One region of the Burkholderia cepacia ATCC 25416 genome, then DNA from elsewhere that is predicted to be linked to it. Evidence: predicted binding sites of a transcription regulator. Region 1 holds the regulator's gene; the other holds the start of a gene.
The links. Region 1 encodes FliA, which starts transcription of late flagellar genes. Its sites were predicted from a motif close to CTAAAGTTTNNNNNNNNNNNGCCGNTA; they were not measured.

Region 1 (4,193 bases):
GTCCGGCGACGGCGCGCAGAGCTTCGAGCAGGCGGCCGAATGGGCGCAGTCGGTGCTCGCGGCGAACCTGCCGGTGCTCGACAGCGAGGACGCGCTGATGGAGCGCGGCGGCGTGTTCGCGCTGATGGGGCCGACGGGCGTCGGCAAGACCACCACCACCGCGAAGCTGGCCGCGCGCTGCGTGATGCGCTTCGGCGCGAGCAAGGTCGCGCTGCTGACCACCGACAGCTACCGGATCGGCGGCCACGAACAGCTGCGCATCTTCGGCAAGATCCTCGGCGTGCCCGTGCACGCGGTGAAGGATGCGGGCGATCTCGCGCTCGCGCTGTCCGAGCTGCGCAACAAGCACATCGTGCTGATCGACACGATCGGCATGAGCCAGCGCGACCGCGCGGTATCCGACCAGATCGCGATGCTGCACGGCGCGAACGCGCCGGTGCAGCGCCTGCTGCTGCTCAACGCGACGAGCCATGGCGACACGCTCAACGAAGTCGTGCAGGCGTACCGCAGCGCGGGCGAGCATCCCGACCTGGCCGGCTGCATCCTCACGAAGCTCGACGAGGCGACCCACCTCGGCGGCGTGCTCGACACGGTGATCCGCTACAAGCTGCCGATCCACTACGTGTCGACCGGCCAGAAGGTGCCGGAGAACCTGTACGTCGCATCGACCCGATTCCTGCTGAAGAGCGCGTTCTGTGTGCCGCGCGACGGCTCGCCCTTCGTGCCGCAAGACGAGGACATGCCGACGCTGCTTTCCGCACTGACCGCACGTTCCACCGCCGAGCTGCACGAGGTGCGATTTGGATAAACAAATCATCGACCAGGCCGAAGGGCTGCGGCGCCTGCTGGCCGGGCGCGCGTCGCGCATCGTCGCGGTGACGGGCGGGCCGGCGGGTGTCGGCTGCACGTCCACCGTCGTGAATCTCGCGGCGGCGCTCGCGTCGCTCGGCAAGGACGTGCTCGTCGTCGACGAGCGCGCCGACGTGCATTCGGCCAGCGCGACGCTCGCGGGCGCGTGGCTGCGTGACGGCGAACGCACGCGGGTCGCGGCCGGCTTCGGCCTGTGCGCCGCCGCGCGGCTCGCGCGCGCCGGCTACACCGACGCGCAGCTCAGCGATTTCATCGACGGGCCGGCCGACATCGTCCTCGTCGACGCGCAGCTCGGCGCCGACGGTTCGTTCTCGGCGCTCGCCCGCGAAGCGCACGACGTGCTGGTCGTGACGCGGGTCGCGGCGCAGGCGATCACCGAGGCATACGCGTGCATGAAGCGGCTGCATTTCGCGCATGCGTTCGCGCAGTTCCGCGTGCTGACCAATCACGTCGGCAGCCACGCGGATGCGAAGGTCGCGTTCGACAACCTCGCGGGCGTCGCGAGCCGCTACCTGACGGTGTCGATCGCCGACGCGGGCTGCGTGAGCGCCGATCCGCTCGTCGAGCATGCGCGGGAGCTGACGCGCGCCGCGGTCGACGCGTTCCCGTCGTCGGCCGCCGCGCGCGACTACCGGCAGATTGCCGCCGACCTGCTGTACTGGCCGATGCGCCCGCGTTCGGGTGCGGGCCGCGCCGTGCACGCGGGCGGCAAGCCGTCGTATGAGGCGGGCGCGGCACACGCCGCGTGAGTGCCACCGGAAGGAGAGAGCCATGATGTACAACGCTCAAGGAAAGATGTCCCAGGCCGACGTGCTCGCGCAATATGCGCCGCTCGTGCGCCGCCTCGGACTGCAGCTCGTCGCGAAGATGCCGGCGAGCGTCGACCTCGACGACCTGATCCAGGCCGGCATGATCGGCCTGATGGACGCGGCCGGCCGCTACAAGGAGGACCAGGGCGCGCAGTTCGAGACCTACGCGACGCAGCGCATCCGCGGCGCGATGCTCGACGAGCTGCGCAGCAACGACTGGCTGCCGCGCAGCCTGCGCAAGACGTCGCGCGAGGTCGAGCACGCGGTGCACCAGGTCGAGCAGCATCTCGGCCGCTCGGCGAGCGAGACCGAGATCGCGCAGCACCTGAACATGCCGCTCGACGAGTACCAGGGGATGCTGCAGGACCTGCACGGCAGCCAGCTGATCTACTACGAGGATTTCGACCGCGCGGCCGACGACGAGCCGTTCCTCGACCGCTACCGCGTCGACCACGCGGACCCGCTGTCGGCACTGCTCGACGAGCACCTGCGCGAAGCGCTCGTCGAGGCGATCGAGCGGCTGCCGGAGCGCGAGAAGCTGCTGATGTCGCTGTACTACGAACGGGGTCTGAATCTGCGCGAGATCGGCGCGGTGCTCGAAGTGAGCGAATCGCGCGTATGCCAGCTGCACAGCCAGGCCGTCGCGCGCCTGCGCGCGCGGCTGCGCGAACAGGCGTGGGTCGGCGCGGAATCCTGACCCTTTACCGTTCCTGACGGCCGCGCGCGTCGACGCCGCGCGTTCGGCATCTGCATCCGTGTGCGCATTCCGCGCGCCGATTTGCTACAATCCCCTCCGTTTTCCGAGGAGCGTTGCGACGGACCTCTGCGTCCGCCAGGCTCGGAAAGCTTCACCAAGCAGCCGTGCGGCGCGCGTATCGCGACCGTCGCACCGGCCCCGCTTCCTGAACGGCGCTCACGTCACCAATCTAGAAACTTTTTAGAAAGGAGGGCGTGATGAACGCCATTATCGATTCCAAGGCTTCCAACGATTTCGTCGTCGCCGACATGGCGCTGGCCGGCTGGGGCCGCAAGGAACTGAACATCGCCGAGACCGAAATGCCGGGCCTCGTGCAGATCCGCGACGAATACAAGGCGCAGCAGCCGCTGAAGGGCGCGCGCATCGCGGGTTCGCTGCATATGACGATCCAGACCGGCGTGCTGATCGAGACGCTGAAGGCGCTCGGCGCCGACGTCCGCTGGGCGTCGTGCAACATCTTCTCGACGCAGGACCACGCGGCTGCCGCGATCGTCGAAGCCGGCACGCCGGTGTTCGCGTTCAAGGGCGAATCGCTCGACGAATACTGGGAGTTCTCGCACCGCATCTTCGAATGGCCGAACGGCGAATTCGCGAACATGATCCTGGACGACGGCGGCGACGCAACGCTGCTGCTGATCCTCGGCGCGAAGGCCGAGAAGGATCGTTCGGTGATCGCGAAGCCGACCAACGAGGAAGAAGTCGCGCTGTACAAGTCGATCGCGAAGCACCTCGACGCGGACCCGACCTGGTACTCGACGCGCCTCGCGCACATCAAGGGCGTGACCGAAGAAACCACGACCGGCGTGCACCGCCTGTACCAGATGGAAAAGGACGGCCGCCTGCCGTTCCCGGCGTTCAACGTGAACGACTCGGTCACGAAGTCGAAGTTCGACAACCTGTACGGCTGCCGTGAATCGCTGGTCGACGGCATCAAGCGCGCGACCGACGTGATGATCGCGGGCAAGGTCGCGGTCGTCGCGGGCTACGGCGACGTGGGCAAGGGCTGCGCGCAGTCGCTGCGCGGCCTGGGCGCGACCGTGTGGGTCACCGAAATCGATCCGATCTGCGCGCTGCAGGCGGCGATGGAAGGCTACCGCGTCGTGACGATGGAATACGCGGCCGACAAGGCCGACATCTTCGTGACGGCCACCGGCAACTACCACGTGATCAACCACGATCACATGAAGGCGATGCGCCACAACGCGATCGTCTGCAACATCGGCCACTTCGACTCGGAAATCGACGTCGCGTCGACCCGCCAGTACCAGTGGGAAAACATCAAGCCGCAGGTCGACCACATCATCTTCCCGGACGGCAAGCGCGTGATCCTGCTGGCGGAAGGCCGCCTCGTGAACCTCGGCTGCGCGACCGGCCACCCGTCGTTCGTGATGTCGAACTCGTTCGCGAACCAGACGCTCGCGCAGATCGAGCTGTTCGTGCGCGGCAACGAGTACGAGAACAAGGTGTACGTGCTGCCGAAGCACCTCGATGAAAAGGTCGCCCGCCTGCACCTCGCGCGCATCGGCGCGAACCTGTCCGTGCTGTCCGACGAGCAGGCTTCGTACATCGGCGTGCAGAAGGACGGCCCGTTCAAGCCGAACCACTACCGCTACTGATCCGATGCGCCGCCGCCGCGGTGCCGTGCGCGCGTCGCCGACGCGCACCCGGCACGGCGGCACGGCGCGGGATCGCCGGCTGCCGCGGCGCGCCTTCGGGCACCCGCGGCGGCCGGCGGCGGCCACTGATCGTACCGATCG
Region 2 (4,193 bases), 440 kb from region 1:
GCGCCCGACACCGTGACCGTGACGCCGGCCGTCAGCGTGATCGGCGTGCCGGACTGGTACGGCTGCGCCGCGCTGGTCGTCGGCGGCACGGCCGTGTTGTCGGTGACCGTGTAGGTCGGGCTGGCGGTCGTGCCGCCCATCGTGATCGTGTAGTTGTGCGGATTGGCCGCGGCCGTCGCGCTGGTGACCGTCAGCCCGCCGATCGTGCCGGTGCCCGTGTTCGTCTTGGCGGCCGACGGCACGTACGGCGACGCCGCCGCGATCGCGGAGCCGTTCGACGTCGCGAGGCCGAAGCCGTTCAGCGCGCCGCGCGTCGGCTGCACGGTGAACTTGTCGCCGGCGTTCATCGCGCCGGACGAGAACGAGAAGTTCAGCCCGCCGATCGAGGCCGGCATGCTGGCCGACTGGCCGACCACCGCGCCGCTCGCGCGGTCGGTCAGCGTGTAGTTCGTGCCGTCGTACGACAGCGTGTAGTCGCTCGTGGTCGGCTGCGACGCGTTCGCGAACGACACGGACAGCGCCGCGTTGCCGGTATTGCCCTGGTTCGCGTACGTGATCGGCGTGCCGGTGGTGAACAGGTTGCCGCCGACGTTGCCCGACAGGTCGATGCCGAGCGCGTTCTGCGCGTTGACCTGCGCGGCGAAGCTGGTCGCGATCGCGCCGAGCTGCGCTTCGGCCGGGTCGAGCGTCTGGCTGCGGAACGCGAGCAGGCCGCCGAGCGTGCCGCCCGACAGCGACGCGTCGGACAGCGCCTGGTTCGGCCCCTGCGGGTTCGCGCCGGCGATGCCCTGCGACACGACGGTCAGCTCGCTCGGATCGGACGGCGACGTGACGGCCGCGAGCTGGTAGCTCTTGTTCGCGACGACGAGCGGCGTGCCGCCCGCGAGAAACACGCTGTAGCCGTCGCTGTTGCGCACGACCTGCACGCCCGCGAGGTTCGACAGGTTCGACACCGCGAGGTCGCGCTGGTCCATCAGCTGGTTCGGCGGCTGGCCCTGGCTGCTCGCGGACGCGATCTGCTGGTTCAGCTGCGCGATCTGCGCGGTGTACGCGTTGATCTGCGTCACGGTGCTCGTGAGCTGCGTGTTCACGCTCTGGCGCAGCGCGTCGTACTGCTGGCCGGCCGCCGTGATCTGGTTCGCGAGCGTCTGCGCATTGCTCATCGTGGTCTGCCGCACCGACGCGTCGGACGCGCTGTTCGCGACGTTCTGCATCCCGGTGAAGTAGTTCGTGATCGCGGTCGAGATGCCGGACGTCGGGCTGCCGATGTAGTTGTTCAGCTGCGTGACGAGCGAATACCAAGTCGACAGCGCGCCGCTCTGCGTCTGCGCGCCGTTCAGCTGGTCGCTCAGGTACTGGCTGTACTGCCGCTGCACGGTGACGGTGTTCACGCCCTGCGGCATGTAGCCGCTGCTCGTGTACTGGCCGCTTGCCTCGGCATAGACGGGGCGTTCGACCGAATAACCCGGCGTCGCCGCGTTGCTGATGTTCTGGCCGGTCGTCGTGAGGCCCCAGAGCGCGGCATTCAGGCCGCTGACGCCGAGGTTCATGAGTGTGTTGGACATGCGCGATCCTGATGAGCCGGCCGCGCTGCGGCCGCCGGGTTGCGTGACTCCCGGTATAACGGCCGCGGATCGAAAAAATTGAGGAAAAAATGCACGCTCGACGCGCGCTCGCGCGTGGCGGGTCGAAACGCCCGGCGGCCCGGGCCGGCGGCGGTGCGTGGACGGCGCGCGGGCGGCCTCGAGCGGCCCCGGGCGGGGCCGGCCGCCGCGGGCGCGTCAGGCCCGCGCGAGCGAGCGGCGCTTCATCTCGAGCTGCGTGATCAGCCGCTGCAGCGTGTTCTCCGCGCTGCCCGGCAGTGACATGTAGCGGAAGCCGAGCTGGTAGCGCCGCGACCCGTTCGGCATCTGCGTCGAACGCTGCGACACGAGCTGCAGGTCGAGCGACAGCTTGCCGTGGCCGGTCAGCTCGAGCTCGACGTCGGGCAGCAGCGTGCCGACCTCGAGCGCCTCGACGCGTTCGTCCGCCGTGCGCAGCCCCACGCCGCCGAGCGACAGGTTGTGCACCTCGAACAGGAAGCTCTCACCGTCCGGCAGCTTGCCGCGGCACACGTACGGATCGACGACCGGCGCATCGACGCGGAAATACTCGCGGCGCTGGATGCACATCAGGACGTCGGGGAAATCGGCGACGAACGCGGGCAGCCCCTCGTAGCGCGTCTCGCGCGGCGTGCCCGTGGAGAATTCGACGCGCACGCCCTCCGGCGCGGCCGCGAACGTGCAGTGCGACGCGCCCAGGATGCCGGCGTTCTGCTCGGACAGCGCGCCCCAGTCGAACGTGAACGTCCGCGCGCCGACATCCACCTCGAGCAGGCGCGTGACGAGCTGGCCGCCCGGATACTGGACGGTCAGGAAATCGCCGCGATTGACGAGGTTGCGCAGCTGCACGCCGATTTCCAGCGGATTGCGGCGGGCATAGTCGGGCCCGGAGTGGCCTGCATCCAGGCTGGGGTCCGTCGACGTTTCGATATTCATGGCTAGCCGGTCTTTCTTGTCATGGGCGCCCGGGCAACCGGTGCGCGATAAAACCGGGCCAGAACGGGGGCCCGGTCGCAGGTCTCTCACACTTAGCGGCAGTGCTGACCGAAAGTTTAGATCGAAACGGGGATTTTTTTCGCGCAAACGTTGAAACCGCGCGCGGCGGGCTGCCGGGCGCGGTCCGAAAGGGGCAACGGCGCGGGCCGACGGGCCGTCAGCCGATCTGCTGCATGATCGAGATCAGCTTCTTCGCGTAGTTCGGGTCGGTCGCGTAGCCGGCCTTCTGCATCCCGTGCGCGAAGCCTTCGACGCTGCGGCTCGCGCTCAGCACGCCCGAGTAGCGCGGATTGTTCTTCAGCAGGGTCGCGTAATCGGTCATCGCGTGCTCGTACGAGTCGTACGCGCGGAACTTCGCGACCACGCGGCGCGGCGTGCCGTTCACGTATTCCGTCGTCAGCGCCGACACCGTGCGGCCGGTCCAGCCCTTGGTCGCCTTGATGCCGAACACGTTGTAGCTGGTCGAGCCGTCGCTCGCGCGGATCTCGCGCTTGCCCCAGCCCGACTCGAGCGCGGCCTGGCCGACGATGAAGCGCGCCGGGATGCCGGTCGACGCGCTGGCCGCCTGCGCGGGGCCCGCGAGCCGGTCGACGAACGCGTCGGCGTCCTGCACGCCGCTCGCGCCCTTCAGCGGCGGCGTCAGCGCGCTGCCGGCCGAGTAGCCGCGCGTGCCGGCGAGCCCGCCGTTGTTCGCCGCGTTCGCGTAGGCCTTCGCCATCGCGTTCATCGCGGCGAGGCCGCCTTCGTTACCCGACGTGCCGAGGCCGCCCGCGCCCAGGCCGGCCGCGCCGACGTCGGCCGCCGTGTCGCTGCCCGCGCCCTGCCCCGCATTGCGCAGCAGCTGCTTCATCAGCGCGTCGGCGACGCCGATCCCGCGCGTCGACATCTGCTGCGCGAGCTGCTGGTCGAGCATCGACGTGTACAGCTTGGACGTATGCGAATCGAACAGCCCGCCGTCCGGCGACGCGTCGCGCATGCTCTTGAGCATCATCTGCGTGAACATCGCGTCGAACTGGCCGGCGACCGCCTTCGCGCCGGCCTGCGGCGACTGTTTGGCCTGCGCGCGCAGCGCGTCGAAACCCTGCACGTCGAGCGCGAAGCGCTGCGTGAGGTCGTTCGCGTTCGGAAGAGAGGCTGCCATTTAGATGATCTCCAGGTCGGCGCGCAGCGCGCCGGCGGCCTTCATCGCCTGCAGGATCGACATCAGGTCCGCGGGCGTCGCGCCGAGCGTGTTCAGCGCCTTCACGACGTCGGCGAGATTCGCGCCGGCCGTCACCATCTTCAGCGCGCCGTTGTCCTGCTTGAGCTGGATCTGCGACTGCTGCGCCACCACCGTCTGCCCGTTCGAGAACGGCCCCGGCTGCGACACCACCGGCTGCGTGTTGACCACGACCGACAGGTTGCCGTGCGCGACCGCGCAGCTCTGCAGCGTGACCATCTGGTTCATCACGATCGAGCCGGTGCGCGCGTTCAGGATCACCTTCGCCGCGGCCTTGTCCGGGCTCACGTCGAGGTTCTGCAGGCGCGCCATGAACGCGACCTGCTGCGCCGAATCGGCCGGCGCGGCGAGCTGGATCGTGCGGCCGTCGAGCGCCG

Region 2: a site for FliA is predicted at 1,622-1,648, ahead of flgK (flagellar hook-associated protein FlgK). Genes of this name have one in related genera too.

Annotation. Positions count from the first base shown of each region.
Region 1 covers NZ_CP012981.1:1,094,081-1,098,273, forward strand. The annotation lists gene flhF (flagellar biosynthesis protein FlhF) at 1-808, shown strand, start outside; gene APZ15_RS04915 (nucleotide-binding protein) at 801-1,619, shown strand; gene APZ15_RS04920 (RNA polymerase sigma factor FliA) at 1,642-2,376, shown strand; S-adenosyl-L-homocysteine riboswitch at 2,476-2,601, shown strand; gene ahcY (adenosylhomocysteinase) at 2,634-4,052, shown strand.
Region 2 covers NZ_CP012981.1:651,949-656,141, forward strand. The annotation lists gene flgK (flagellar hook-associated protein FlgK) at 1-1,565, opposite strand, end outside; gene APZ15_RS02980 (flagellar brake protein) at 1,782-2,537, opposite strand; gene flgJ (flagellar assembly peptidoglycan hydrolase FlgJ) at 2,755-3,738, opposite strand; gene APZ15_RS02990 (flagellar basal body P-ring protein FlgI) at 3,739-4,193, opposite strand, start outside.